One region of the Agromyces sp. NPDC004153 genome, then DNA from elsewhere that is predicted to be linked to it. Evidence: predicted binding sites of a transcription regulator. Region 1 holds the regulator's gene; each other region holds the start of a gene.
The links. Region 1 encodes LexA, which represses DNA repair genes until DNA is damaged. Its sites were predicted from a motif close to TCGAACANNTGTTCGA; they were not measured.

Region 1 (9,941 bases):
CCTGCGCGGGAACATCGTCGGGCACCACGGCGTTGACATTCGATATGGAGAGCCGCTGACAGTTCCGCCGCACGAGGTCGAGCGCTCGTTCGTTGACGTCGACCGCCCAGACCGTGGCATCCGGCGACTGCAGCGCGAGGCTCACCGCGATCGGGCCCCATCCGGCGCCCAGGTCGAGCAGGTGGCCCGCACCGGGCGGCTCGGGCACCGCGTCGAGCAGCACGCGCGTCCCCTGGTCGAGGTGCTCGGGGCTGAAGACGCCGGCGGACGTCACGAGTTCGAGCTCGCGTCCGGCCAGCCGGGCACGGATGGTGCGGACGGTGGAATCGCTCCGAGGGGCAGGGGAGAAGTAGTGGTCGGAGCCCATGCAAGCAAGCTATCGCACGACACGAGGACCGAGAGAAGTAGGGTGGATTCGATGAACGAACCAGAGCGAAGCACCGCCGACGACGCCGTCGAGCGCGTGCTGCGCAGCGCGGAGACCCGCGCGGGCGTGGCGCGATTCGGCGCCGCCGAGGCGTCGGCGATCCAGAAGGACTGGTCGGATGCCGCGGACGCCGACACGGCCGACGGCGAGCAGTACGACCGCGAGGAGCGCGCGGCGCTCCGTCGCGTCAGCGGGCTCTCCACCGAGCTCGAGGACGTCACCGAGGTCGAGTACCGGCAGCTGCGACTCGAGAACGTCGTGCTCATCGGCGTGTACTCGCAGGGATCGCAGGAGGACGCGGAGAACTCGCTCCGCGAGCTCGCCGCCCTCGCCGAGACCGCGGGCGCGCGGGTGCTCGACGGGCTGCTCCAGCGTCGTCCGCACCCCGACCCCAGCACGTACCTCGGCAGCGGCAAGGCCGAGGAGCTGCGTCACGTGGTCGCCGCCCTCGGCGCCGACACCGTGATCGCCGACACCGAGCTCGCGCCCAGCCAGCGGCGTGCGCTCGAGGACGTGGTGAAGGTCAAGGTCATCGACCGCACCGCGACGATCCTCGACATCTTCAGCCAGCACGCGAAGAGCCGCGAGGGCAAGGCCCAGGTCGAGCTCGCGCAGCTCGAGTACCTCCTCCCGCGACTGCGCGGCTGGGGTGAGTCGATGTCCCGGCAGGCCGGTGGCCAGGTCGGCGGCGCGGGTGCGGGCATGGGTTCCCGTGGTCCCGGTGAGACGAAGATCGAGCTCGATCGACGCCGCATCCACTCGCGCATGGCGAAGCTGCGCAAGCAGATCGTCGGCATGAAGCCCGCCCGCGAGGCGAAGCGGGCGAACCGCCGTCGCAACGCGGTGCCGTCGGTGGCCATCGCCGGCTACACGAACGCCGGCAAGTCGAGCCTGCTGAACCGCATCACGGGTGCCGGCGTGCTCGTCGAGAACGCGCTGTTCGCGACGCTCGACGCCACCGTGCGCCGCAACACCACGGCCGACGGGCGCGTCTACACGATCGCCGACACGGTCGGGTTCGTGCGGAACCTGCCGCACCAGCTCGTCGAGGCGTTCCGCTCGACGCTCGAGGAGGTCGGCGACGCCGACCTGATCGTGCACGTCGTCGACGCGGCGCACCCCGACCCCGCGGGCCAGATCGCCACCGTGCGCGACGTCATCGGCGAGGTGGGCGCGCGCGACGTCCCCGAGCTGATCGTGTTCAACAAGGCCGACCTCATCACGCCGGAAGACCGCCTGGTGCTGCGCGGCCTCGAGCCGAACGCGGTCTTCGCGTCGGCGCGCACGGGCGAGGGCATCGCCGACGTGCTCGAGGCGATCGGACGCATGCTGCCCGACCCCGCGGTCGAGGTCGACCTCCTCGTGCCGTACGACCGCGGCGACGTGGTGTCGACGCTGCACGAGACCGGGCGCGTGCTGTCGATCGACTACGTGGAGGACGGCACCCGCATCCGGGCCCTCGCGTCGCCCGAGCAGGCCGCACAGCTCGCGGACTTCGACGCGGCATCCGTGCCCGCCTGACGCGACGCGCAGAACGCTCGACACGATCGGCGCACCGGGCCTCCGGTGTGCCGATCGTCCCGTTTCGGGGCGTCACGCCACGTCATAGTGCTCGATTTCGGGGAACGCAGGCGTATCGTCGCTGGTGATCGTCGGTGCACGGCCGGATGCCGGGCACCTGGAGCGACCGCCGAGCCCGGCACCCGCCCGCGACACCCACCCGCCGAGTACGGCCGGGGGACGCGGCCTGCCGTGGATTCCCGGTCGGCGCGGCCCGCCACGCAGGAGCACCATGGCAGAGACCGGACCCGACGCCGGCGGCGCCGACTGTCGGCCCCGCACGCCGGTCTCGTTCGAGCTGTACCCGCCGCGTACGGATGCCGCGGCGATCGCGCTGGGGCGCACCATCGACCGCCTCGCCGAGGCGCATCCCGCCTTCATCTCCGTCACCTTCGGCGCCGGGGGCTCGTCACGCGACCGCTCGCTGACCGTGCTCCGCTACATGCTCGAGAACACCGACGTCGAGCCCATGGCGCACCTCACGTGCGTGGGCTCCTCGCACGCTGAGGCGAACCGCCTCGTGCGCGAGTTCCTCGACGCGGGCATCACGAGCTTCCTCGCGCTCCGGGGCGACCCACCCGTCGGCGCCGATCCCGACGCGGGCATCGGCGACCTCGACAGCGCCGCCGAGCTCGTGCAGCTCATCCACCGGGTGCAGGAGGAGCGGGAGCCCTTCGCGCAGGTGGGCATCCCGGGGCTGGCCGGTGTCACCGAGATCCGCGAGCGACCGCGGCCCGAGCGCGTGGCGGTCGCGGCCTTCCCCACGGGGCATCCGCGGTCACGAGGCCCCGCCCAGGACGTCGACACGCTGCTCGCGAAGGAGATCGCCGGGGCAAACCTCGCGATCACGCAGCTCTTCTGGCACGCCGACGACTACTTCGGGTTCGTCGAGCGCGCCCGTGCCGCGGGCGTGACCATCCCGATCCTCCCGGGGATCATGCCGGTCACCACGCCCGCCCGCCTCGCGCGCCTCACCGAGCTCACCGGCGTCGAGCCGCCCGCGTCGCTCGCGATCGACCTCGAGATCGAGCCCGACGCGGACGCGCAGACCGAGATCGGCATCGACTTCGCCGCCCGGCTCGCCGCCGACGTGGTCGACGGCGGGGCGCCCGGCCTGCACCTGTACACGTTCAATCGCCACGAAGCCGTGCTCGACGTCGTCGACCGCCTCGGCCTCGGCCAACACGACCGACTCGTCAACGAGAGGAACACCACAGAACGATGACCGCACACGCCTTCCCCACCGGTACGATCCTGGGCTACCCGCGCATCGGCCGCCGTCGCGAGCTGAAGAAGGCCGTCGAGGCCTTCTGGGCCGGCACGATCGGCGCCGACGAGCTCGAGGCCGCCGCCGCCGACCTGCGCGCCGCGACGCGGGAGCGCCTCGCGTCGCTCGGGCTCGGTCGCGACGACTCGTCGATCCCCGAGTCGTTCTCGTACTACGACCAGGTGCTCGACGCCGCGATCGCCGTGGGCGCGGTGCCCGAGCGCTTCCGTCGCCTGCAGGACGAGTCGGGCCGGGTCGACCTCGCCGGCTACTTCACGATCGCCCGCGGCGAGGGCGAGGACGCCCCGCTCGAGATGACGAAGTGGTTCGACTCGAACTACCACTACCTCGTGCCCGAGATCGGACCCGACACGTCGTTCGCGCTGCACGCCGACCGCATCCTCGCCGAGTTCGCCGAGGCGAAGGCGGCCGGGTTCCTCACGCGACCGGTCATCGTCGGCCCCGTCACGTTCCTCCTCCTCGCGAAGGCCGCCGACGGCGCGCCCGAGGGCTTCCGTCCGCTCGACCGCCTCGACGACCTCGTGCCCGTCTACACCGCGCTCCTGGCCGAGCTCGCCACCGCGGGCGCCGCCTGGGTCCAGCTCGACGAGCCGGCGCTCGTGAGCGAGAGCATCGACGAGCCCCGCGAGCGCGTCCTCGACGCGATCGGCCGCGCCTACGACGCCCTCGGCTCGGCCGAGGACCGCCCCGCGATCTTCGTGGCAGCGCCCTACGGTGCACTCGACGACGCGCTGCCGGCGCTCGCCGCCGCCCCCGTCGAGGCGATCTCGTTCGACCTCGTGCGCGGCACCGCACCCGAGCAGCTCGACCCGGCGACCGAGGAGTCGCTCGCCGCGAAGACGCTCGTCGCGGGCGTCATCGACGGCCACAACATCTGGCGCGGCGACCTCGCGCACGCCTTCGAGCGCGCCGACGCGCTGCGCTCGCGCTCGGGCGACGTCGCGGTGTCGACCTCCACGTCGCTGCTGCACGTGCCGCACGACGTCGACGACGAGACGCTGCTCGACCCGCGCCTCGTGAGCTGGCTCGCGTTCGCCGACCAGAAGGTCGCGCAGGTGGCGACGCTCGCGCGCGGTCTCGCCGAGGGACGCGACGCGATCGCGACCGAGCTCGACGCGGCATCCGCTGCCCTCGCCGACCGCGCCGGCGCGCCGGGCGTGCGCGTGCCGGCCGTGCGCCACCGCCTCGACGCGCTCGCCGACCGCGACTTCACGCGTGCGGCGTACGACGAGCGCGTTGCGGCGCAGGAGGCACTCGAGCTGCCCGAGCTGCCGACCACGACGATCGGCTCGTTCCCGCAGACGCCCGACATCCGCCGTGCTCGCGCCCGGCTCGTGAAGGGCGAGCTGACGGATGCCGCGTACCGCGCGCTCATGCGCGAGGAGATCGAGCGCGTCATCCGCCTGCAGGAGGACCTCGGCCTCGACGTGCTCGTGCACGGCGAGCCCGAGCGCAACGACATGGTGCAGTACTTCGCCGAGCTGCTCGACGGCTTCGCGGTGACGCAGCACGGCTGGGTGCAGTCCTACGGCTCGCGCTGCACGCGTCCGTCGATCCTGTGGGGCGACGTCTCGCGCCCCGCGCCCATGACGGTCGAGTGGTCGACCTACGCCCAGTCGCTCACCGAGAAGCCCGTGAAGGGCATGCTCACCGGGCCCGTGACGATCCTGGCGTGGTCGTTCGTGCGCGACGACCAGCCGCTCGGCGACACCGCGCGCCAGGTCGCGCTCGCCCTGCGCGACGAGATCGCCGACCTCGAGCAGGCCGGCATCCGCGTGATCCAGGTCGACGAGCCCGCGCTGCGCGAGCTCCTGCCGCTGAAGCTCGCCGACCAGCCCGCCTACCTCGACTGGTCGGTCGGCTCGTTCCGCCTCGCCACGGGCGGCGCCGCGTCGGCGACGCAGGTGCACACGCACCTCTGCTACTCGGAGTTCGGCGTGGTGATCGACGCGATCCGGAACCTCGATGCCGACGTCACGTCGATCGAGGCCGCGCGCAGCCGCATGGAGGTCGTCGACGACCTGTCGACGAGCGGCTTCGACCACGGCATCGGCCCGGGCGTGTACGACATCCACTCGCCGCGCGTGCCGAGCGCCGCCGAGGTGCAGGCGCTCCTCGAGCGCGCCGTCGCCGAGATCCCGGCGTCGAAGCTGTGGGTCAACCCCGACTGCGGCCTCAAGACGCGCGGCTACGACGAGACCGTCGCCTCGCTGGAGCACATCATCGAGGCGACGCGCGCGGTGCGCGCCGAGCTCGCGGAGCCCGTGCTGGCCGAGTAGGTCCGTCGACCGTCGTCCCGGCCGGATGTCGCAGCCCGCGGCATCCGGCCGGAGTCGTCTCGGATGCCCGCGTCTCGCGTGCGCCGACCTCGCCCCCTGCCGCCGTGCAGGGTCGTCCGTTGTCGCCGGAACGCCCGCCGACGTACCATGCGGCATGCGCAGGTGGCCGATCGCAGCGTCCGCGATCGTCGTGCTCCTGTCGGCCGGATGCACCGGGGGCGGGCCGACCGCGCCCCCGGGTCCGCCGTCCGACCCGCCGTCCGACCCGCCGGCGACCTCGGATGCCGCGGCCCCGGCCGGTGTCGGCGACCGCGCCGCGCACACCGCGACACCCCTCCCCGACGGCCGCATCCTCGTCGCCGGCGGATGCGTCGTCGACGGGTGCGGCACCGCCACGGCCGAGGTGCTCGTCGTGGGAGCCGACGGGCGCGAGGCGACGCCGGCCGAGCCGATGAGCGTGCCGCGCACGAACCACACCTCGACGCTGTTGCCCGACGGCCGGGTCGTCGTGATCGGCGGGTTCCTCGGCGAGGGTGCGGGGGTCAGCGGGGCGGTGGACGTCCGACCCCGAGGCGGGCACCACCACGACCGTGGCGACGGTCGCGCCGCGCGGCGGGCACGTGGCCGCCCTCCTGCCCGAGGGTGGCGTGCTCGTCGTCGGCGGCGAGACGGCCACGGGCGTCACGGACGAGGCCGTGATCGTCGACCCGGTGACCTGGGAGGTCCTCCCCACGAGCCCGCTGCCGTGGCCGGCGGACGCGCTGGAGGCGTCGACCCTCCACGACGGGCGGGTGCTCGTGACGGGCGGACGCGTGGCGCCCGGGACCGGATCGCCGGCGGCTGCGATCTACGACTCGGCGGACGGGACCTGGGTCGAGGTGGGACCGCTGGCGACGCCCCGGTTCAAGCACGTCCAGGCGACCCTCGCCGACGGCCGGGTCCTCGTCGCCGGCGGCACGCCGGACGACCGCCGGGTGCTCGCGACGACGGAGGTCTTCGATCCGGGAACTGGAGCGTTCACGCCCGGTCCCGACCTCGCGGAGCCGCGCTACAAGCTGTCGGGCGGAGCGCTCGCCCTCCCCGACGGCCGCGTGCTCATCGGCGCCGGTGGCGGCTCGGTCGAGGTCGTCGACGTCGCCGCGGGCGCGTCCACGGTGCTCGTCGAGCTGGAGCGGCCCGCGTCGTTCGCGACCGTGAGTCCGCTCGAGCACGCTGCCGTGCTCGTGCTCGGCGGGTACGACGACCGGATCGCGCTGACCGGCCTCGCGCTCGAGGTCGAGATCCCCGGCCTCGGGTGACAGGGACCGGTCCGTTCGCAGCCGGCGTCCAGTCACGTCGGGGGCGATCCCCAGCCGCGATCGCTATGGTCGCTCCATGCGTCTCGCGGTACAGGAATCCGGCAGCGGCACGAAGACCGCCGTCCTCATCCACGGCATCATGTCGGATTCGCGAGCCTGGCACCGCGTGACCGCCGAGCTCCTCGAGCACGGCTTCCGCGTGCTCGCCGTCGACCTGGCCGGGCACGGACGCAGCCCGCGTGCGCGCCGGTACTCGCCCGCCGCCTGGGCGGACGACGTCGTCGAGACGCTGACGCCGCTGATCGACGGGCCGCCCGACGTGGTCATGGGCCACTCGCTCGGCGGCCTCGTGGCCAGCCTCGTCGCCGACCGCATGGCGCCGCGCGCCGCGATCTACATCGACCCGGCGTTCTCGTTCCCGACCGGCATCCGCGGCTGGGCGTTCAAGGCGTTCTTCGCGGTCGCGCCGCGACCCCGGCGCTCGGCGCTCGTGCGCATGAACCCGAAGTGGAGCGCCGCCGACGTCGACATCGAGCTGGCCACCCTGCGGGACTGGGACCGACGCACCATCCTCGGCTTCGCCGACACCCGGCCGCTCGTGCCGCCGGCGCGACTCGTCGCGCCGAGCCTCGTCGTGCTCGCGGAGAAGAGCCTGCTGATCACCGAGCGCGTCGCGGCGCAGCTGCGTCGGCAGGGGATGACCGTCGAGACCGTGGAGGGCACGGGCCACACCGTGTTCCGCGACGACCACGCGGGCTTCATGGACACGATCGTCGACTGGCTGCGGGGCGTCGGAAAGGCGCAGCCCCAGGCGGCCCTGGCGGTCGCCGCCGCCTGATCGCGCGGTCGGGGCATCCGGTCGCGCGTGAGGCCGCTCGCATCGACCTCCTGCCACGCGGCGGCGCTCAGACCGTGCGCAGGACCGCCACGACCTTGCCGAGGACCTCGGCCTGGTCGCCGAGGATGGGCTCGAACGCGCTGTTGCGGGGGAGCAGCCACGTGTGTCCGTCGCGCTGGCGGAACACCTTGACCGTGGCCTCGCCGTCGAGCATGGCCGCGACGATCTCGCCGTTCTCCGCCGTGCGCTGGGAGCGCACCACGACCCAGTCGCCGTCGCAGATGGCGGCGTCGATCATCGAGTCGCCCACGACCTTGAGGATGAAGAGCTCGCCCTTGCCGACGAGCTGGCGGGGGAGCGGGAAGACCTCGTCGATCTGCTGCTCGGCCGTGATGGGGATGCCGGCCGCGATGCGCCCCACGAGGGGAACCATCGCGGCGTCGCCGACGGGGATGGGCTCGCCGGCGGACGGCGCGCGATCGGCCGATCCGGGCAGCTCGATGAGCACCTCGAGGGCGCGCGGGCGGTTGGGGTCGCGGCGCAGGTAGCCGGCCAGCTCGAGCTGGTTCAGCTGGTGCGTGACGCTGGAGAGCGACGAGAGCCCGACCGCGTCGCCGATCTCGCGCATGCTCGGCGGGTAGCCGCGGCTCGACACCGAGCGCTGGATGACCTCGAGGATGGCGACCTGCTTGGCGCTGAGGCTCTTGCGGCGGCGCGCCCTGCCCTGGTCCCGCACGTCGTCGATGTCGGTGCTCAAGGTCTCCGCCCCTCGTTGCGGCCGCTCGCGACCGGATGTCGGTGGTCTCTGATCGACTGTGGTCGAACATTCGAAACTGTATCCGGCAGATGTCGGTGCGGCAAACATTCGTTCGAGTGTGTCGCGGAATCCGCGGGCACATTCCGGCGGATCGGATGCTTGCAGCTTCGAACATTCGAAGATATATTCGGAACAGAGCTTCGCATCCGGCCCTCCCGGCCGAGGGCCGGGTGCGACTCGTCCAGGAGGTGTGACATGAGCGCAGCGATCGTCCCGACCCGAACCATGCCGGTGGAGTCCGCACCGCGCACGGCGACGCGGCTCCGGTTGACGCGCCGAGGGCGCATCGTGTTCACCGCGCTGGCGTCCCTGCCGCTCGTCGTCTGGGCGCTCGTCACCGTCCTCGGCTCGGGTGGTGCGGCAGCCGACGGCGGCTCGTCGGCGCCCGCCTCCTCGTTCGAGTACGTCACGATCGGCCAGGGCGACTCGCTCTGGGCCATCGCCGAGTCGCTGGCGCCCGACGGCGACCCGCGCGTCCTCATCGACGAGATCATCCGCCTCAACGGTCTCGACGACGCGGTCGTCGAGCCGGGGCAGCGGCTCGCCCTCCCGGTCGTCCCATGACGTCACGGCCGCGGGGCGCAGGGGTGCCCGTGGCTAGCATGGACGGGTGACGAGCCTCGACGACCTGCCCATCCGCGACGACCTGCGCGGGCGCACGCCCTACGGCGCGCCGCAGAAGTCGGTCCCGGTCGCGCTCAACGTCAACGAGAACACCCATCCGATCCCCGAGGACGTCGCGCACGACATCGTCGCCCGGGTCGCCGCGGCGATCCTGAGCCTGAACCGGTACCCCGACCGCGAGTTCACGGCCCTCCGGCGCGCCCTGGCCGACTACCTCGGGCACGACCTCGACATCGACCGCATCTGGGCGGCGAACGGCTCGAACGAGGTGCTCCAGCACGTCCTGCAGGCATTCGGCGGGCCCGGCCGCAGCGTGCTCGGATTCGCGCCGACGTACTCCATGTACGGGCTCCTCGCATCGGGTACCGGCACCGAGTGGATCACGGCCGGCCGCGACGACGAGTTCGAGCTCTCGCCCGAGACGGCGGTGGCCGCGGTGCGCGAGCACGACCCGGACATCGTGCTGCTCTGCGCACCGAACAACCCCACGGGCACGCCCCTCTCCCTCGAGACCATCACCGCGGTGGCGGATGCCGCGCGCGGCATCGTCGTGGTCGACGAGGCGTACATCGAGTTCGCCGATCCCGGCACCGCGAGCGCACTGACGCTGCTCGAGGGCCGGCCCCGGCTGCTCGTGTCGCGCACCATGAGCAAGGCGTTCGCCTTCGCGGGCGCGCGCGTCGGCTACCTCGCCGCGGATCCCGCCGTCATCGACGCGCTGCGCCTCGTGCGCCTGCCGTACCACCTCTCGGCGCTCACCCAGGCCGCCGCGCTCGGCGCCCTGGCGCACTCGGACGAGATGCTCGCCAT
Region 2 (9,941 bases), on a different contig from region 1:
CCGCACGCCTCTTCTCCTGCGCCGGGCAGGTCGCGATCGTGACCGGCGGCTCCTCGGGCATCGGCCGGGCCACGGCGGAAGCGCTGGCCGCCGCCGGCGCGCGGGTGCTGCTCGTCGGACTGCCCGAGAGCGATCCCGGAGGCGCGGCCGCCACCCTCCGCGGACAGGGGCTCGACGTGCACGGCTTCGGCACGGATGTCACGGCCGACGGCGCCGCGGAAGCCGTCGTCGCGGCGGCCCTCGACCGCTGGGGTCGACTCCACACCGTCGTCGCGAACGCCGGCGCCGCGCTCGACGAGCCCGGGCCGATCGACCTCGACGCCCTCGACCGGATGTACGCGCTGCATGTTCGATCGGTCGCGGCGCTCGCGAACGCCGCCGTGCCGGTCATCGCGGAGTCCGGCGGCGGAGCGTTCCTCGTGATGTCGAGCATCGCCGGGCTCCGCGGCAACCGGGTGCTGTCGGGCTACGGCATGACGAAGGCGGCGAACGCGCAGCTCGCCAGGAACCTCGCCGTGCAGTGGGGACCGCACGGCGTGCGCTCGAACGCGATCTCGCCCGGCGTCATCGAGACGGCCTTCGCACGGCCGATCACCGAGGATCCGTCGCTCGCGACCGTGCGGCGCGAGCGCACCCCCCTGCGCCGGTTCGGACGGGTCGAGGAGGTCGCGGGCGCGGTCGTCTGGCTCGCGTCATCCGCCGGCGCCTTCGTCACCGGCCAGAACATCGTCATCGACGGTGGGACGTTCGTCACCGATTGACTCGACGACTGCCCACCCCCACCGACACCCTGCTTGGCATATTGGAGACAGCCGCTTCCGATGGAGGACTGCCGTGGCCGATCTCAACGTTCTCGCCCAACGCCACCTCGACGCCGCGCTCGCGGACGAGCACGGTCGCAGCGCGGAGCTCATCCTGCGCGACGGACCCATGCGCCAGACGATCATCGCCCTCCGCGACGGCGTCGAGCTCGCCGAGCACAACTCCCCCGCCGCCGCCAGCCTGCAGGTGCTGGTCGGGAGCGTGCGCGTGACCGGCCAGGACGTCACCGACATCCGCGACGGCCGCATCGAGGTGCTGACCCATCACCGGCACGCGGTGCTCGCGCTCGAGGACGCGGTGTTCCTGCTCACGACCGTGACGAGCGTCGAGGGCAGCGTCGGCGGCCCCGAGCGGGCGCGCTGAACTCACGCCACCGGGCCGCCCGAGGCTCGCAGCGCCGCCCGCGCCGCGGCGATCGACGGAGCGGCCTCGCTGCCTCGTCGGAGCGCGAGCCGGATCGTCCGTGCGCTCCCGCTCGGTTCCAGGGCGCAGCCGGATGCCTCGGCGGAGACGATCGCCGGCAGGAACGCGACCGCGCGCCCGTGTGCGACGAGCCGCGCATGGAGGAGCACGTCGGTCGACTCGAAGCCGACGTTCGGCTCGAATCCGGCGGCACGACAGGCGGCCACGGCCCACTCGCGGGAGCGGGTCCCCGGCGGCTCCATCGCCCACCGCGCGTCGGCCAGGCCGGCGAGCGCGGCCGCGCCACGCGCACGCGGTGTCGCGACGAGCATCGCGTCGTCGAGCAGGTGCTCGGTGCGGATGTTCGTGATCGGCGCCACGGGTGCGCCCGGGTACTGCTCGTACAGCACGAGGTCGACGTCGCGCGCGAGCAGCGCTGGCAGCCCGTGCTCGGCGTGCACGTGCAGGAACGAGACCTCGACGTTGGGATGTTCGGCGGCCAGCCGGTCGAGCGCGGCCGGGATCAGCGTGTGCGCGGCGGACTGGAACGCGGCGATCCGCACGTGCCCCGAGACATCCGTGCGGCTCGCGGCGATGGCCGCCTCGGCCTGCTCGAGCTCGAGCAGCACGCGCTCGGTGTGGGCGACGAGGAGCTCAGCGGCATCCGTCAATCGCACCCGCCGACCCACGGGCTCGAGGACCGGCACGCCGACCTCGCGCTCGAGGATCGCGAGCTGGTGCGAGATCGCCGACGGGCTGTACCCGAGCGCCTCGCCGACCGCGGCGAGCGTGCCGCGGTGCTTGAGCTCGCGGAGGAGACGAAGTCGATGGAGGTCGTACATGTCGCACCATTCGATCTGCTTCATCGATACCGATGACTTACATGCTATCGATCGATGAGTCGTGCCTTCGTATCGTCGATGCATGACCGATCTGCTTCCCACTCGTACGCCGCACACGCTCGCGATCGACGCCGACCGCCTCTGGGCCTCGCTCATGCAGCTCGCTCGAATCGGCGCCTACACGGATGCCGCGACCGGCCTCGTCGGCGTCGACCGCCAGTCGCTCACCGACGCGGACGCCGAGGGGCGGCGCCTGCTCATCCGCTGGATGGAGGACGCCGGCCTGGAGGTGACCGTCGACGAGCTGGGCTCGATCTTCGGCCGCCGCGAGGGCCGCGAGCCCGACCTCGCGCCGGTCATGGCCGCCTCGCACATCGACAGCGTCGCGACCGCGGGCGCGTTCGATGGATGCCTCGGAGTGCTCGGTGCGCTCGAGGTCGTGCGCAGCCTCGACGACGCGGGCATCACCACTCGTCGGCCGCTCGTCGTCGCGGCGTTCACCGAGGAGGAGGGCGTGCGGTTCGGCACCGACATGCTCGGATCGGCCGTCGCCGCCGGCCGCCTCACCCTCGAGTTCGCGTACGACCTCGTCGACTCGGCAGGGCTGCGGTTCGGCGACGAGCTCGAGCGCATCGGATTCCGCGGCGACCGGCCGGTGCGGCTCGATGCGCCGCACGCCTATGTGGAGTGCCATATCGAGCAGGGTCCGGTGCTCGGGCAGCAGGGGTTCGCCGTCGGCGTCGTGACCGGCGTGCAGGCGATCTCGTGGCAGCGGGTCACGATCCACGGCCGAGCGGCGCACGCCGGCACCACGCCGACCGAGCTGCGCGTCGACGCCGGACTCGCCGCGGCTCAGGTGGTCGTGCACGTCCGCGAGATGGTCGACTCGGGCCGCTACGGCCGCCTTCGAGGAACCGTCGGGCATCTCAGCGCCTCCCCCGGACTGCCGAGCGTCGTGCCCGACCGCGCCGAGCTCACGGTCGACCTCCGCAACCCCGACGACGCGCTCATGGCCGCGGCCGAAGCCGATCTGGCCGCGTTCCTGGACGCCCTCCCCGAGCGGCAGCCCGGTCTCCGCGTTGAGGCGGAGCGCATGGCGAAGACCACCGCGGTGCCGTTCGATCCTTCGGTGCAGGACGCGATCGCGGATGCCGCGGCGGACCTCGGCATCCCGACGATGCGACTCTCGTCGGGCGCCGGACACGACGCCCAGGAGATCGCGGCCATCGCGCCGACCGCGATGGTGTTCGTGCGGGGGCAGTACGACGGCATCAGCCACAACCCGCGCGAGTACTCGACGCCCGAGGACTGCGCGGCGGGCATCGCGGTGCTCGGCACCACGCTGCTGCGCCTCGCCGAGGAGGTCGGCGCATGACCGACGCGTACTGGAACCCCGCCGCCCGCGCCTGGCGCACCGAGCGGCCGAGCGAGGTCATCGAGTTCCACCGGACCCTGCCGGGCTACCGTCCGTCGCCGCTCGTCGACGTACCCGAGCTCGCCGCCGAGCTCGGCGTCGGCCGCGTGTTCGTGAAGGACGAGAGCTCCCGCCTCGGGTTGCCCGCCTTCAAGATCCTCGGGGCGGCCTATGCCGTCGCCCGTGCGCTGTCTGCCCGGGTCGGATCGCCCGGCCGAGCCCTCACGCTCGACGAGCTGCGGTCGGCCCTCTCGGAGGCTCCCCCGGTGCGGCTCGTCGCCGCGACCGACGGCAACCACGGGCGCGCCGTCGCGCACACGGCGCGGCTGCTCGGCCTGCCCGCGCAGATCTGGTTCCCCGACGGACTCACGCCCGAGGCGAAGGACGCCATCGCGGCCGAGGGCGCCGAGGTCGTCGAACTGGCGATCCCGTATGACCACGTGGTCGCCGCCGCCACGCGCGCCGCGGAGGAGGCGGGGCCCGATGCCGTGCTCATCCAGGACACGGCCTGGCCGGGCTACGAGCAGGTGCCGCAGTGGATCGTCGACGGGTACTCGACGCTGTTCGAGGAGGCGGACGCGCAGCTGGCCGAGCTCGGGGTCGTGGCCGGCGCGGAGCTCGTTGCGGTACCCGTCGGGGTCGGCTCGCTCGCGCAGGCGGCGGTGCGGCATCATCGGTCGGGTGGCGGCGGTGGCGGCGCTGGTGGGGGCGGCACCCCCGCGCCGATCGTGCTGAGCGTCGAGGCGAGCGCGGCCCAGCCGATCATCGCGTCGCTGAACGCCGGTGATCTGGTGAGCGTGCCGACGAGTCACACGGTGATGTCGGGCCTCAACTGCGGCACGCCCTCAGAGATAGCGTGGCCGGTGCTGGCGGCGGGCCTCGACGCGGCCGTCACGGTCGACGAGGAGGAGGCGATCCGCGCAGTCCACGACCTGGAGGCCCTCGGGATCGACTCCGGTCCGTGCGGCGCTGCCACGCTCGCGGGCGTGCGCCGCCTGCTCGCCGACGATCGCGCCCGGTCGGCGCTCGGCGCGGACGCGACGGTACTGCTGCTCTCGACCGAGGGTCGACAGGCGAACCCGCTGCCCGAGGAGGATCGATGAGCGGCGGGCGGGCGGGCGGCCCCAATTCCGGTTCCGGCTCCGATTCCGGCTCCGGCTCCGGCTCCGGCTCCGACTCCGGCTCCGGCTCCGGCTCCGAAGAGCTCGAGCTGCTCCGCGACCTCATCGCCATCGACTCGGTCAACACGGCCCTCGTTCCAGGCGGCGCGGGCGAGGCCCGGATCGCCGACGCGGTCGTCGCCTGGCTCTCCCCGCGCGGCTTCGAATGCCGTCGGCTCGAGGCAACGCCGGGGCGTCCGTCGATCGTGGCCATCGCCCGCGGCACCGGCGGCGGACGCAGCCTCATGCTCAACGGCCACCTCGACACGGTGTCGCTGGCGAGCTACGACGGCGACGGGCTCGCGCCCGTGGTGCGCGACGGACAGTTGCACGGTCGGGGCGCGTACGACATGAAGTCGGGACTCGCCGCGATGATGGTCGCCGCCGCGCGAGCCCACGGCGGCCCGCACCTCGGCGACATCGTGCTCGCACTCGTCGCCGACGAGGAGCACGGCAGCCTCGGCACCGAGGAAGTGCTCGAACACGTCGTCACCGACGGCGCCGTCGTAGTGGAGCCGACCGGGCTCGACCTCGTCACATCGCATCGCGGATTCGCCTGGGCTGTCGTGACCGTCCACGGACACGCCGCGCACGGCTCCCGGCCCGACCTCGGCGTCGATGCGATCGCGAAGGCCGGGCGACTCCTCACCGCGATCGACGAGCTCGGCGCCCGGCTCGCGGTCGGCCCGCGGCATCCGCTGCTCGGCACCGGCAGCGTGCACGCCGGCACCATCGTCGGCGGCGCCGAGCCGTCGAGCTACCCCGACGCGTGCACGGTCACGATCGAGCGGCGCACGGTCCCCGGCGAGGACCACCTCACGTTCGAGCGCGAGCTCCGGAGCATCCTCGACGAGCTCGAGCGCACGGATGCCGCGTTCCGCGCCGAGCTGGCGATCAGCACGCATCGCGGCACATTCGAGGCCGACGCGGCATCCGAGATCGCCGCCGCCGTCGGTGCGAGCTTCGGCGAGGTGACCGGTCGTGAGCCGGCGCGTCGCGGCGAACCCTTCTGGACGGACTGCGCACTCCTCGCGGCGGCCGGCATCGACACGGTCATGTTCGGCGTCGACGGGGCCGGCGCGCACGCGGCCGACGAGTGGGTCGATCTCGCGTCGCTCGCCACGGTCACCGCCACGCTCGAGCGGACGATCGCGCGGTACGTGGGGTGAGCGGCGCGCCGTGTCGAGGCCTCGTCCTGTCGGCACTCGGTATTCTGTTCGATTTTATCTGCTACTTCTCGCACCCAGCTTCGAATGTATCTGCTAGAATGAACCTACTCGTGCCGGAGTGAACGAACTGGAGACAGTGATGCACCCGCTCCTGCACGAGAACGATCGACCGTGTTGACCGCGGATTCCGCGTGGACCACGGGAGTCGTGGCGACTGCGCGATCCGTTCCGAGCGCGAAATCCGCGACGTCGAGGTCCGACTCGACGGCAGGCACGGCAGTGGCAACCGGTCTCGACCTCATCGTCGACCGGCTCGCCGAAGCGACGGCTGCGCAAGCCGATGCCAATCGGGCCCTTGCTCGTCAGTGGATCGCGTTGGCCGAACTGATGCGGCTCGCTCGCGCGAATCCGCACGTCTACCTGCGCTCCGAGGGAATGGCTCGAGCCGACGCGCTGGAGATGGCGGAAGACGCCGCCGCGTACGACGCGGGGCTGCGCCTCCAACTCTCGGCCAACCAGGTGCGCTCCATGGCCCACGATGCGCAGGTGCTCGAAGACCGGCTGCCCGCGTTGCACGGCGCATTCGTCGCCGGACTCACCACCGTCGGGCACGTCAGCGCCGCCGTCGACCTCGTGGCGGGATGGACCGACGATACAGCCCTGCGAGCCTTCGACGAGCAACTGACCGCGTCGGCATCCACGACGACCGTGTCGGCGTTCCGTGCGCGGGCGCGGCGCCTCAAGGAGCGATTGCTCCAGGAGTCCCCCGAAGACCGTCACACCAGGGCGTTCGCCGACCGCCGCGTCTGGGTCGAGCGAGCCGACGACGGCATGGCCTACCTCCATGCACTGGTCGCGGCACCCGACGCCGTCCGGATCATCGAGCGGCTGAACGCCACAGCACGCGCGGAGCAGAAGCAGACGCGGGCCGGCGAGCCGGGCTGGCGTTCCCGTGATCAGATCCGGGCCGACCTCGCGGTCGGATGGCTCGCAGGCGACGGCACGCCGACCGCGGCCAAGGTGCGTCCGATGCTGCTCGTCCCGATGCTCTCCCTGCTGGGTGAGGGCGACGAGCCGATCGAGCTCCCGGGATACGGCAGCATCGATCGGCACTCGGCGGCGCGCCTCTTCGCGAAGGCTCCATCCTTCCGGCGCGTCGCCACCGATCCATTCACCGGCGAGCTCCTCGAGTACGACCGCACGCGGTATCGGCCGACGAAGGCGCAACGCGACTGGGTCGCGCTCCGCTTCGAGACCTGCATCGATCCCACCTGCTCGCGTCCGGTCCACGACTCAGACGTCGATCACCTCGAGGAATGGGTTCGCGACATGGGGTTCACGAATCGCGACAACCTGTTCCCGCTCTGCGAGAGCGGCAACCGCCGCAAGAATCTGAGCCGAGTCGCCTATCGACGACTCCCCTCTGGGAACGTGTCGATCACCACGCCGACTGGGCATACCGTCATCGCCGACCAGCCTCCATTCTGATCGGACGCACGGACCGTGGGCCTCTGGGGCTGCCTCACAACCGCACCAAGCCCGCGGCGGGCGAACTGACGCGCGCGGATTCCCTCGATCGAGTCATCCACGGCGTGACGAGCGCGTCAGCCGACGGAGGCGTCGGTCGACTGGTCCATGACGTAGATCACGAGACCGTTGGGATCGCGATACGTCGCCAGCTTTCCGCCCGGGATCTCGGCCGGTTCAGCCAGCACGTCGAGCCCCACCGGCGCGTCGGCGTGGAACCGATCGACGCTGTCGACGACGAACACCGGTCCGGCGGGGGCGTCGGGATCATTCGCGTCGAGCATGAGCTGCACGTCGGTGCCGGGCATGCCGAGCGCGACGGTGGTGTCACCCTCGCGCCACACCTCCTCCGCGCCGAACGCGTCGCGGTAGAGGGCCAGTGAGGCGGCCAGGTCGGAGGTGGGCGCCACTAGGAACTCGAGCTTCATCGCGCGGCCTTTCCGTGTGTCGTAACGTGACTTGCCCTCAGCATAACGGCATTATGGTGTCATGCGCGGGTGGATTCCGGTCTCGACGTCCCCGAAGGGACGACTCGTGCTGGCCGCCGCCCGCGAGTTCGGCTCACGACCCTTCGACGACGTGACCGTCGCCGACCTCGCTCGAGCCGCGGACGTCACCACCGGCGCCCTCTACCATCACTTCGACGGCAAGCTCGGGATCTACGCGTTCGTGCGCACCGACGTGGAACGCCGGGTGCTCGACCGCATGGAGGGCGCTGCGGCGGCCCTTCCCGGTGGCTCGGCGAACGCACGCATCGGTGCTGCGATGGCAGTCGGCTTCGACTTCGCGACCCGGGCCGGATTCGCCCGGATGCTCGCGGAGCCGCCCATCGGCGACGCGGACGACGCCATCGCGGGCGCGCTGGCCGAGCTGTGCGCGCCTCCGTCCGCCGAACTCGGCGCGATGCTCGCCGCCGCCTGGCGCGCTGCCGTCGGGGCGGTCGCAAGGGGCGGCGACGCCGCGACCGTGCGCGAGGCGTTGAGCCGACTCTCCGCGAGTTGAAGGCCGAGGAACTACGCCCGCGCGAACACCGCGGCGAGCGCCTGACCGCCACCGATGCACATGGTCTCGAGCGCGAGTTCGCCGTCGAGGGCGGGCAGCTCGTGCGCGAGCGTCGCGAGCATCCGGATGCCGGTGGCGCCGATCGGGTGGCCGATCGAGATGCCGCTCCCCCGCGGGTTGAGCCGCGGGTCATCTGCGTCGAGGCCCCAATCGGCCAGGCACGCGAGCACCTGCACGGCGAACGCCTCGTTGAGCTCGATGACGTCGAGGTCGTCGAACCCGATCCCCGCCCGCGAGAGCGCCAGGTTCGCCGCCGGCACGGGCGCGACGCCGAAGCGCAGCGGATCGTTGCCCGCGACGGCCCACGAGACGAGGCGCAGCATCGGCTGCAGCCCGAGCTCGCGAGCGCGGTCGGGGGTCGTGACGACGCAGGCGGCGGCCGCGTCGTTCTGGCCGCTGGAGTTGCCCGCCGTCACCGTGGCGTCGGCGTCGCGGCGGCCGAGGATGGGCCGCAGCGCGGCGAGCGCCTCGAGCGTCGAGTCTGCCCGCGGATGCTCGTCACGATCGACGACGACCGTGCCCCGACGACCCTCGACCGCGACGGGCACGAGCTCGGCGTCGAACGCGCCCGACTCCTGCGCGGCGACCGCCCGCCGGTGCGACTGCAGCGCGAACGCGTCCTGCGCCTCGCGCGAGATGCCGTACTCCGCACGCACCAGCTCCGCTGAGCCCACATTGCCGTCAGGCGTCGGGAAGCGAACGCCGCCGACCGTCTCCCGGCCACGCGACAGCGCATCGCGCAACAGCAGCCCGGCACCCGCGATGCCGCGTCGACCCTCGACCGTGTAGAGCGGCGCGTTCGACATCGACTCGACGCCGAGCGCCACCACGGCATCCGAGACGCCGGTCTGCACCTCCATCGCGGCGTTGAGCACCGCCTGCAGACCCGATCCGCAACGACGGTCGAGCTGGTAGCCGTTCGTCGTGACGGGGAAGCCCGCGTCGAGCGCAGCGACACGGCCGATCGCCGGCGCCTCCATGGTCGGGTAGCCCTGGGCGCCGATGACGCCGTCGATCGCCTCGGGGTCGACGCCCGTGCGCTCGAGGAGCGCGCCGAGGACGGTCGTCGCGAGCCCGAGCGCCGGAACCGAGGCGAGCGCGCCGCCCATGCGACCGACGGGGGTGCGCAGCGGGGCGCAGATGACGACGTCGCGGAGTTCGGCCATCAGGCGCCCACGGCGAGCTCGTCGGCGACCGTGAACGGCGCGCCCGTGGCATCCGTCACCTGCTCGACCGTCACGCCGGGCGCGAGCTCGACGAGCACGAGCCCGGCGCTGGTCACGTCGAAGACCGCGAGGTCGGTGATGATGCGATCGACGCAGGCCTTGCCCGTGAGCGGCAGCGTGCACTGCTCGACGACCTTCGCGGAACCGTCCTTCGCGACGTGCTCCATGACGACGATCACGTGCTCGGCGCCGTTGACGAGGTCCATCGCGCCGCCCATGCCCTTGACCATCTTGCCGGGCACGGCCCAGTTGGCGATGTCGCCGCCCGACGAGACCTGCATGGCTCCGAGCACCGCGGTCGTGATGCGCCCGCCGCG
Region 3 (9,941 bases), on a different contig from region 1:
GGCAGCACCGTGAGGCGGTCCCAGCGCTTCTCGGGCGGGATGGGGAGCGTGTCGGTGACGACCACCGCGTCGATCGACTCGTTCTGCAGGATCTCGACGGCCGGGTGCGAGAACACCGCGTGCGTCGCCGCGACGACCACGCCGATCGCGCCGTTGGCCTTCAGCGCCTCGGCGGCCTTGACGATCGTGCGGCCGGTGTCGATGAGGTCGTCGACGAGGAGGCACACGCGGCCCTCGACGGTGCCGACGATCTCGTGCACCGACACCTGGTTGGGCACCAGCGGGTCGCGGCGCTTGTGGATGATCGCGAGGGGCACGCCGAGCTTGTCGCTCCAGATGTCGGCGACGCGCACGCGGCCCATGTCGGGCGAGACGACCGTGAGGGTCGTCGGGTCGAGCCGCGCCTTGAAGTGCTCGAGCAGCACAGGCATCGCGAAGAGGTGGTCGACGGGGCCGTCGAAGAAGCCCTGGATCTGCGCCGCGTGCAGGTCGATCGACATGATGCGGTCGGCGCCGGCGGCCTTGTAGAGGTCGGCGACGAGCCGTGCCGAGATGGGCTCGCGACCGCGGCCCTTCTTGTCCTGGCGGGCGTAGGGGTAGAACGGCGAGACGACCGTGATGCGCTTGGCCGACGCGCGCTTCAGCGCGTCGATCATGATGAGCTGCTCCATGAGCCACTCGTTGATGGGCGACGTGTGCGACTGGATCACGAAGGCGTCGGTGCCGCGCACGCTCTCGTCGAAGCGGGCGTAGATCTCCCCGTTGGCGAAGGTGCGCGCATCGGTGGGCATGAGCTCCGTGCCGAGCTCCTCCGCGATCTGCTCCGCGAGCTCGGGGTGGGCCCGGCCGGAGACGAGCACGAGGCGCTTCGATCCGGTGGTCTCGATTCCCGACATGTGGTGTGTCCTCTCCACCCGCGTGGGCCGGTGCGTCAGTCGGCGGCTGCGTCGTGCGATTCGGGCCCGGATGCCTCGTCGGCCGCCTCGGCCGCCTGGGCCGCCGCAGTGCCGGGTCGGTGCGTCCTGACCCATCCCTCGATGTTGCGTTGCGGGGCCACGTTCACGGCCAGCGCCCCGGCCGGGATGTCCTTGCGGACGACCGTGCCGGCGCCCGTGTAGGCCCCATCGGCAATCCTAACGGGCGCGACGAACACGCCGTGCGAGCCGGTGCGCACGTGCGATCCCACCTCGGAGTGGTGCTTCCGCACGCCGTCGTAGTTGGCGAAGATCGAGCCCGCGCCGATGTTCGAGTGCACCCCGATCGTGGCGTCGCCGACGTACGAGAGGTGCGGCACCTTGCTGCCCTCGCCGATGGTCGCGTTCTTCGTCTCGACGAACGCGCCGATCTTGCCGTCGGCGCCGAGCACCGTGCCGGGCCGGAGGAACGAGAAGGGGCCGACGGTTGCCCCGTCGCCGATGACCGACAGCGTGGCATCCGTGCGCTTCACCTCGGCGCCCCGGCCGACCTCGCAGTCGACGAGCGTCGTGTCGGGGCCGATCACGGAGCCGGTCGCGACGACCGTGGCGCCCTTCAGCTGCGTGCCCGGGCGGATCGTCACGTCGGGCTCGAGCTTCACGTCGAGGTCGATCCACGTCGTGGCCGGGTCCTCGATCGTGACGCCGGCGAGCTGCCAGCCGCGCACGATGAGCGCGTTGAGGCGAGCCGCGGTCTCCGACAGCTGCGCCCGGTCGTTGATGCCCGCGACGAGCCACGGCGCCGACACGGGCACGGCCTCGACCTCGGAGCCCGCGGAGCGCAGCAGCTGGATCACGTCGGTGAGGTACTTCTCGCCCTGCGCGTTGTCGGTCGTGAGGTTCGCGAGCTGGTCGCGCAGCGCGCCCGCGCCGAATGCGTAGATACCGGCGTTGATCTCGTCGATCGCACGCTCGTCGTCGCTCGCGTCCTTCTGCTCGACGATGCGGTCGAACGCGCCGTGGTCGTCGCGCACGACGCGGCCGTAGCCCGTGGGGTCGTCGTAGAACGCCGAGAGCACGGATGCCTGCGCGGCATGGCCGCGGTGCCGCTCGAGGAAGGCGGCGAGCGTGTCGGCATCGAGGAGCGGCACGTCGCCGTTCAGCACGAGGACCTCACCCGCGAAGTCGTCGGGCAGCACCGCGATGGCCTGCTCGACCGCGCGCCCGGTGCCGGGGATCTCGTCCTGGTCGACGACGACCGTGCCGGGCAGCGTCGCCTCGACGGCGGCCGCGACCTGGTCGCGCTCGTGCCGCACGACGGCGATCACGTGCGCGGCGTCGAGCGCCTGCGCCGTGCGCAGCACGTGGGCCACGATGGGCGACCCCGCGAGGGGGTGCAGGAGCTTCGGGGTGGCGGATTTCATGCGCGTGCCCTGGCCTGCGGCGAGCACGATGATGGCGAGTTGCTGGTCCATGCTCCGCCACCAGGATTCGAACCTGGTCCTCACAGCTCCAAAGGCTGTCGTGCTGCCGTTACACCATGGCGGACTGCGCGGGGGTCGGGCCCTGCGCCGCCCACAAGTCTGCCATGGCGCACGCGTGCGGCCCCGCGGCATCCGCTCGCTTTGGACTGCCGTGGGCTGCCGCCGCGCGGCATCCGTCGCACCCCGGCGGTGGGATGATGGCGGGATGACCGATGCTGACGAGGTCGACCGGATCGTGGGCGACTGGGAGCGCGAGCGTCCCGACCTCGACTTCGCGCCGCTGCAGGTGCTCTCGCGCGTAGCACGGCTGTCGAAGCACCTCGACCGCGCGCGGCGCCAAGCGTTCGCACGGTCGGAGCTCGAGGCATCCGAGTTCGACGTGCTCTCGGCGCTGCGGCGCGCGGGCACGCCCTACCGGCTCTCGCCGAAGCAGCTGCTGCAGCAGACCCTCGTCTCGAGCGGCACCATGACGAACCGCATCGACCGGCTCGTCGAGCGCGGGCTCGTCTCGCGGCAGACCGACCCGAACGACGGACGCGGCATCCTCGTGGAGATGAGCCCGGCCGGCCTCACGCGGGTCGACGCCGCCATCACCCGGCTCGTCGACGCCGAGTCGGAGCTGCTCGAGAGCCTGCCGGCCGCCGAGCAGAAGCGGCTCGCGGCGCTGCTGCGCAAGCTCAGCCTCGGGTTCGACTGAACGTCGGCGCGGTCGGAGGGCGGCCGGGCTCCCGCGTCGCTCCTGCGCGCGTTCACGAGCACGCTTCGGGCACTTCGTTTGCTCCTTCCCCTCGCGAGTTCCTCACTCCCTCGCGAGTTGTCCACAGCACTCGAACATACGTTCGAATTTCGCTAGAATCGAAGCATGCCCACGGCGATCGCGACGCCCCCTCCCGCGATCGCCACTGCGCCCGAGTCCTCGCCGTTCGCGATCGCCCAAGACGGCCTCGCCGGATTGATCGACGCCGCAGTCCAGACCCGTCGGCTCGAAGCCATGCAGGCGGCGATGCGCGTCGACGTGATCAATCTCGCGGTCGACTACGCGATGCGCAGCGCTGATGCGTTCACCGCGCCATCCCTGGGACCTGAACGTCGACGTGAGGTCGCCCGACGTGCCGTGATCGCAGAACTCGCGACGGCGTTGCGACTCCCCGAGCGCACGATGATGCGGCTCGTGTCGGAGTCGTGGACGCTTGCGAACCACCTCCCCGCGACTCTTGCGGCACTTCGCTCGGGCGATGTCGACGAGTCGCACGCGCGCGTCGTCGTCGACGAGACCGCGGGGCTCACCGATGCCTCCGTGCGGGCTCGACTCGACATCGAGCTCGCCGAGCGCGCCGCGACGATGACGGCTGCCGGCCTGCGTCGCGTCGCCCGACGCCTGCGCGAGTCCCTGCAGGCGGAATCGCTCAGGGAACGCCACGAGCAGGCAATCGCCGAACGCCGCATCGAGCTCGAACCCGCGCGCGACGGCATGGCCTGGCTGCACCTGCACCTCCCGGCGAGCGACGCCCTCCTGATCCACGACCGGCTCACCCGGGTGGCCGCCGACGTGCGCGACGACGAGGTGGCGGGAGTCGGCGACTCCAGAACGCCCGACCAACTCCGAGCCGATGTCGCGCGCGACCTGCTGCTCCACGGCGTCCCGCCGATCGGCGAGGCGTTCCACGTCGCCGCGGCGACCGTTCGACCGACGGTGCACGTGACCGTGCCGGTGCTCACGCTCCTCGGCCTCGACGACGCACCCGCCGACCTCGACGGCTACGGCCCGATCGACGCCGAGACGGCCCGAAGGCTCGCCGCGCACGCACCCTCATTCACGCGCATCCTCACTCACCCGGTTTCGGGCACGGTGCTCGACGTCGACCGCACCACCTACCGCCCGCCCGCCGACCTCGCCCGTTGGCTGCGGGTTCGCGATGAGACCTGCCGGTTCCCCGGCTGCAACCGCCGTGCCGCTCGGTGCGAGCTCGATCACACCGAGGACTGGGCCGACGACGGCCGCACCGCATTCGACAATCTGGCGCACCTCTGCCCGTCCCATCACCACGTGAAGCACGAGACCTCCTGGTCAGTACGACATCTCGAGCACGGCACGCTCGAATGGCGCTCGTTGGCGGGTCGTCGATACATCACCGAGCCGTCGGTGCGGATTCCGGGGCCCGATCCGACGCGCTTTCCGCCACCAGGTTCGGCCCGACCGGCTCGTCAGGTACGACCGGCTCGTCAGGTTGGAACTCCACCCGACGCGCCGCCCTTCTGACCCCTCTTGCCTCGCCGTGCCGCTTTGCCGGAGACGTCGGCATGAGCGGGCACCGAGCGCGAGCCCCGCAGGCACCCTCGGAAGCGCGCCGGCCCCCGCACCGAGCCCTGGCGAGCCCGCCGCGCACCCTCAGAATCGACCTGCCCCAGCACCGAACTCGGGCACGCCCGCGCTCACGCGAACTCGTCCGGCGCGATCCACCGCACACCGCGGTCGTGGAGGACCAGCTGCGCCCGCACCTCCACCCCGGCCGCGTGACACGCTGCACCGAGCGCGCCCGCCCATTCCCGGTCGCCGGAGGTGAGCTCCTCGCCTCCCGGACGCTCCCAGACGAAGACGACCTTCGCGGCCCCGATCTCGCCGACGATGCTCGCGAGCCGGCCCGCCAGCACCTCGGCCACGGTGCCCTCGGCGCCGCACGGTTCGTACGGATCCTCGGGGTAGCCCGCCATGGGCATGAGCACCGGCCGCTGCACGTCGGCGTCGTCGAGGTAGAGCGTCCACCACTGGCGGCGGACCGCATTCCTCAAGAGGTCAGTGACGCGCTGCCGGATGTCCTCGTCGGTCGGGATGGGGCCATGCGTCCGTTCGGTCGTCGTGTCGAGTCGGGTCATGACCCGAACGTCCCACGGTCGCCGACCGATGATCCGCTCAGGCGCCGTTCGGTGGAGCCTGAACGGGCGTCGCGAGGTGTGGAGGACGACTCGCCTACCGCCGCAGCACCCTCCGCGCAAGCCAGTTCCCGAGGAACTGCACTCCCTGCACGAACACGACGATGAGCAGCACGGCGGCCCACGTGATGACCGGCTCGAACTGGCGGTAGCCGTACACTTGCGCGAACGTGCCGAGGCCGCCGCCGCCGATGAGGCCGGCCACGGCGGTCATGTCCACGATCGCGACGAGCACGAACGTGTAGCCGAGGATGAGCGGCCCCAGCGCCTCGGGGATGACGACGGTGACGAGGATCCGGATCGGGCCCGCGCCCATCGCGCGCGCCGCCTCGATCACGCCCGGCGACACCGTGAGCAGGTTCTGCTCCACGATGCGCGCGATGGCGAACGACGCGGCGAGCGACAACGCGAAGATGAGCGCGTTGTTGCCGATGCCGGTGCCCACCACGACCCGCGCGAGCGGCTGCACCGCCGCGATGAAGATGATGAACGGGATCGGCCGGAAGAAGTTGATGACGACGTTGACCACGTTGTAGACGACGCGGTTCGACAGCAGGCTGCCGGGACGCGTCGTGTAGAGCGCGACGCCGAGCAGGAGCCCCGCGATGCCGCCGAAGAGCAGCGTGAGCGCCACCATGTACAGGGTCTCGACGGCGGCGACCCAGAACTCGCCCTGGAGTTCGAACAGGCGATCCATCAGGCTGCCTCCGTCACGTCGACGCGGGAGCCGATGCTCTCGAGTGCGGTGTCGATCGCGGCATCCGCGCCCCGGATCGCGAGCGTGAGGTGCCCGAACGCGCGCCCCTGGATGTCGTTGATGCCGCCGTACACGAGCTCGAACTCGAGGCCCGCCGCGCCGAGCTCGAGGAACACCGACGCCTGCGAGGCGTCGCCGTCGCGGAACGAGATCGTGACGATGCGGCCCTCGTGCCGCTCGCGGAGCACCGCGAGCTCCGCAGGCGACGGGATGCCCTTCACGACGGTCGAGACGAAGCGCGCCGACGACGGGTTCTGCGGGTCGGAGAACACGTCGAACACGTCGCCGTGCTCGATCACCCGGCCGCCGTCCATCACGGCGACCTTCGTCGCGATCGACTGGATGACGTCCATCTCGTGCGTGATGACGATGATCGTCACGCCGAACTCCCGGTTCACGCGCTTCAGGAGCTCGAGCACCTCGTAGGTCGTCTCGGGGTCGAGCGCGCTCGTCGCCTCGTCGGCGAGCAGCAGCCGCGGCGACGTGGCGAGCGCGCGGGCGATGCCGACGCGCTGCTTCTGCCCGCCCGAGAGCTGGTCGGGGTAGTTGCGCGCCTTGTCGGCGAGCCCCACGAAGTCGAGCAGCTCGGCGACGCGGGCCTCGATCTCCGACTTCGACGCGCCCGCGACCTTCAGCGGGTACGCGACGTTCTGCTGCACGGTCTTCGACCCGAACAGGTTGAACTGCTGGAAGATCATGCCGATGCCGAGTCGGATGCCGCGGAGCTCGCGCTCGGGCATCGCCGTCAGGTCGCGCCCGTCGACGGTGATGGAGCCCGAGGTCGCGGGCTCGAGCGCGTTCACGAGGCGCACGAGCGTGGACTTGCCCGCGCCCGAGTAGCCGATGATGCCGTAGACGTCGCCGGGCTCGATGTCGAGCGTGACGTCGTCGACGGCGACCACCGGCGCCCCGCCGCGCTCGGCGGCCGGGTAGGTCTTGGTGACGTTGGTGAGGCTCACGAGGGCCATGGATGCTCCTTCCGCACGCCGCGGCGGGCGGCGGGGCCGATTCGGCGCCCGCCGCCCGCTCGTGGCGATCGATCGTGGATCGTGGTGCGGATCAGCCCTTGGCGGACTTCGTGTCGGCCTCGACCTTCGCGAGCGAGTCCTCGAGGTCCTCCACCGGCGTCACGATCGGCACGCCCGTGCCGCCCGAGGCGTCCACGAGCGCCTCCTGCACCGCCGGGTCGGTCTGGAAGATCTCGACGAGCTTCAGGTAGGTCGCGTCGTCCTTGTCGTCCGCGCGCGCCGCGAAGATGTTCACGTAGGGCAGGGCGTTCGGGTCGCTCGGGTCGTCCTTCGCGATCGCGTCCTCGAAGGTGAGCCCGGTGTCCTCGACGAAGTCGTTGTTGATGATGGCGGCGGCCACGTCGGGCAGCGACGTCGGCGTGAGCGACGCCTCGAGCGCAGTGACCTCCACCTTCGAGCTCGCCTCGTCGATGTCGGCGAGGTCGGAGAAGATCGTGCCGCCGCTCTTCAGCTCGATGAGCCCGGCGGACTGCAGCACGAGCAGCGCGCGAGCCTGGTTCGAGGCGTCGTTCGGGACGGCGACCGTCTCACCGGCGGGGATGTCCTTCACGGAGTCGTACTTCAGCGAGTACAGCCCGAGCGGGTAGATCGCCGTCGAGCCGATCGGCGCGAGGTCCTCGCCCGCCGACACGTTGTAGTCGGCCAGGTACACGATGTGCTGGAACTGGTTCAGGTCGAGCTCGCCCTCCGTGAGGGCGGGGTTCGGCTGCGCGTAGTCGGCGAAGTCGACGATCTCGATCTGGATGTCCTCGGCTGCCGCGGCCTCCTCGAAGGCGGCCCACTGGGGGTCGCCCTTGCCGACGACGCCGATCTTCACGACGTCGTCGCCCGCGGCGCCCGCGTCGCCCGCTGCAGGCGAGGCGCAGGCGGCGAGGCCGGCGATCAGGGGAAGGGCCGCAAGGGCGGCGAGGATCTTGGTGCTGGTGCGTGACATTCCGGTGGATTCCCTTTCGGATGGGCGCGCGCGTCCAGGGTGCTGGTGTGCGTGGAGCAGGCATGGCTCCGCCACGGTCGGTGAACGATGGGGGCTTCGATGCCGCGAACGCTCGCGCACCTCCACGTTAGGCGAAGGATCTTCGGGCACTCGCCGGAGAGGTCACGATCGGTCACAGTTCCTGCGGATGTGAAGCTGTGTTACGACGGATGCTGCGAGCAACACGAACATCGTTCGTTCCGCCGCGTGCTCGGGGCCGCGCCGGCTCAGCCCTCGAGCGCCTCCGACACCTCGAGCCACCGGGTCTCGAGCTCCGCGACGGATGCCTCGAGCCCCGCGAGCTCGTCGCCGAGCGTGCCGAGTCCCACGTAGTCGCTCTGGTCGTGGCGGGCGAGCCGCTCGTGCTGTTCGGCGATCTGCGCCTGCAGCTTCTCGAGCCGGCGGTCGATCGACGAGAGCTCCTTCTCGGCGGCGCGGCGCTCGGCGCCGGCGAGTGCGGGTGCGGCAGTGATCGGTGGTCGAGCAGCCCCCGAAGGAGGCGTATCGAGACCCGACGCAGCAGCAGGTTCGGGTCTCGATACGCGTGCGCCTTCGGCGCTCGCTCCTCGACCACCGGATGTGCGTTCGGCACTCGCTCCTCGACCACCGGATGCCGCCTGCCTCCGCAGCTCGAGGTACTGGTCGACCCCGCGCGGGAGGTCGCGCAGGTGCCCGTCGAGGATCGCGAACTGCCGGTCGGTGACGCGCTCGATGAGGTAGCGGTCGTGGCTCACGACGAGCAGCGTGCCCGGCCACGAGTCGAGCAGGTCCTCGATCGCGGCGAGCATGTCGGTGTCGAGGTCGTTCGTGGGCTCGTCGAGGATGAGCACGTTCGGCTCGGCGAGCAGGATGAGCAGCAGCTGCAGGCGGCGCTTCTGGCCGCCCGACAGGTTCTTCACGGGCGTCGAGAGCTGCGCGTTCGTGAACCCGAGCCGCTCGAGCAGCTGTCCGGGGGTGAGCTCGACGGACTTCGAGCCCGAGCCGATCGTGTAGCTCGTGCGCTGCTCCGCGATGACCGCGCTCACCCGTTGCTCGCTCCACTCGGCGAGCTCCGCGAGCTCCTGGCTCAGCGTCGCGATCTTCACGGTCTTGCCGCGCTTCACGCGACCGGTCGTCGGCTCGACCGCGCCGGTCACGAGTCCGAGCAGCGTCGACTTGCCGGCACCGTTGACGCCGAGGATGCCGGTGCGCTCCCCCGGCGCGATGCGCCACTCGAGGTCGTGCAGCACGGTCTTCTCGTCGGGCGCGTCCGGCGCGGCATCCGTCACCGGGTAGACGACGGACACGTCGAGCAGGTCGACGACGTCCTTGCCGAGTCGCGACACCGCGAGCCGGCTGAGCTCGATCGGATTGCGCGCGGGCGGCTCGTCCTCGATGAGCTGGTTCGCCGCCTCGATGCGGAACTTCGGCTTCGAGGTGCGCGCCGGCGCGCCGCGACGCAGCCAGGCGAGTTCCTTGCGCATGAGGTTCTGCCGCTTCGCCTCGGATGCCGCGGCCATCCGGTCGCGCTCCACGCGCTGCAGCACGTAGGCGGCGTAGCCGCCCTCGAAGGGCTCGACGATGCCGTCGTGCACCTCCCACGTGGCCGTGCACACCTCGTCGAGGAACCAGCGGTCGTGCGTCACGACGACGAGCGCACCGGCATCCGCGGCCCACCTGGCCTTCAGGTGCTGCGCGAGCCAGGCGATGCCCTCGACGTCGAGGTGGTTCGTGGGCTCGTCGAGGAACACGACGTCCCAGTCGCCGATGAGCAGCGCCGCGAGCGCGACGCGCCGGCGCTGGCCGCCCGAGAGGCTCGAGACCTGCGCCTGCCACGGCACGTCGGCGAGCAGGCCGCCGATGACGTCGCGCACC

Region 2: ACWEOH_RS18155 (DUF222 domain-containing protein) is a predicted target of LexA. The motif match lies at 5,890-5,905, and genes of this name have one in related genera.
Region 3: ACWEOH_RS19505 (DUF222 domain-containing protein) is a predicted target of LexA. The motif match lies at 3,226-3,241, and genes of this name have one in related genera.

What each region holds. Positions count from the first base shown of each region.
Region 1 covers NZ_JBSGFY010000001.1:43,937-53,877, reverse strand. The annotation lists gene ACWEOH_RS00225 (class I SAM-dependent methyltransferase) at 1-367, opposite strand, end outside; gene hflX (GTPase HflX) at 419-1,948, shown strand; gene ACWEOH_RS00215 (methylenetetrahydrofolate reductase) at 2,220-3,212, shown strand; gene metE (5-methyltetrahydropteroyltriglutamate--homocysteine S-methyltransferase) at 3,209-5,554, shown strand; gene ACWEOH_RS00205 (Kelch repeat-containing protein) at 6,145-6,852, shown strand; gene ACWEOH_RS00200 (alpha/beta fold hydrolase) at 6,929-7,690, shown strand; gene lexA (transcriptional repressor LexA) at 7,758-8,435, opposite strand; gene ACWEOH_RS00190 (LysM peptidoglycan-binding domain-containing protein) at 8,703-9,071, shown strand; gene ACWEOH_RS00185 (histidinol-phosphate transaminase) at 9,118-9,941, shown strand, end outside.
Region 2 covers NZ_JBSGFY010000002.1:901,522-911,462, forward strand. The annotation lists gene ACWEOH_RS18125 (SDR family NAD(P)-dependent oxidoreductase) at 1-761, shown strand, start outside; gene ACWEOH_RS18130 (cupin domain-containing protein) at 835-1,185, shown strand; gene ACWEOH_RS18135 (LysR family transcriptional regulator) at 1,188-2,066, opposite strand; gene ACWEOH_RS18140 (hydantoinase/carbamoylase family amidase) at 2,149-3,441, shown strand; gene ACWEOH_RS18145 (diaminopropionate ammonia-lyase) at 3,438-4,583, shown strand; gene ACWEOH_RS18150 (ArgE/DapE family deacylase) at 4,580-5,809, shown strand; gene ACWEOH_RS18155 (DUF222 domain-containing protein) at 6,089-7,297, shown strand; gene ACWEOH_RS18160 (VOC family protein) at 7,414-7,764, opposite strand; gene ACWEOH_RS18165 (TetR/AcrR family transcriptional regulator) at 7,826-8,338, shown strand; gene ACWEOH_RS18170 (acetyl-CoA C-acetyltransferase) at 8,350-9,564, opposite strand; gene ACWEOH_RS18175 (CoA transferase subunit B) at 9,564-9,941, opposite strand, start outside.
Region 3 covers NZ_JBSGFY010000002.1:1,176,048-1,185,988, forward strand. The annotation lists gene ACWEOH_RS19485 (ribose-phosphate diphosphokinase) at 1-896, opposite strand, end outside; gene glmU (bifunctional UDP-N-acetylglucosamine diphosphorylase/glucosamine-1-phosphate N-acetyltransferase GlmU) at 932-2,389, opposite strand; tRNA gene ACWEOH_RS19495 (tRNA-Gln) at 2,391-2,462, opposite strand; gene ACWEOH_RS19500 (MarR family winged helix-turn-helix transcriptional regulator) at 2,604-3,095, shown strand; gene ACWEOH_RS19505 (DUF222 domain-containing protein) at 3,261-4,658, shown strand; gene ACWEOH_RS19510 (hypothetical protein) at 4,832-5,272, opposite strand; gene ACWEOH_RS19515 (methionine ABC transporter permease) at 5,367-6,026, opposite strand; gene ACWEOH_RS19520 (methionine ABC transporter ATP-binding protein) at 6,026-7,054, opposite strand; gene ACWEOH_RS19525 (MetQ/NlpA family ABC transporter substrate-binding protein) at 7,146-8,048, opposite strand; gene ACWEOH_RS19530 (ABC-F family ATP-binding cassette domain-containing protein) at 8,315-9,941, opposite strand, start outside.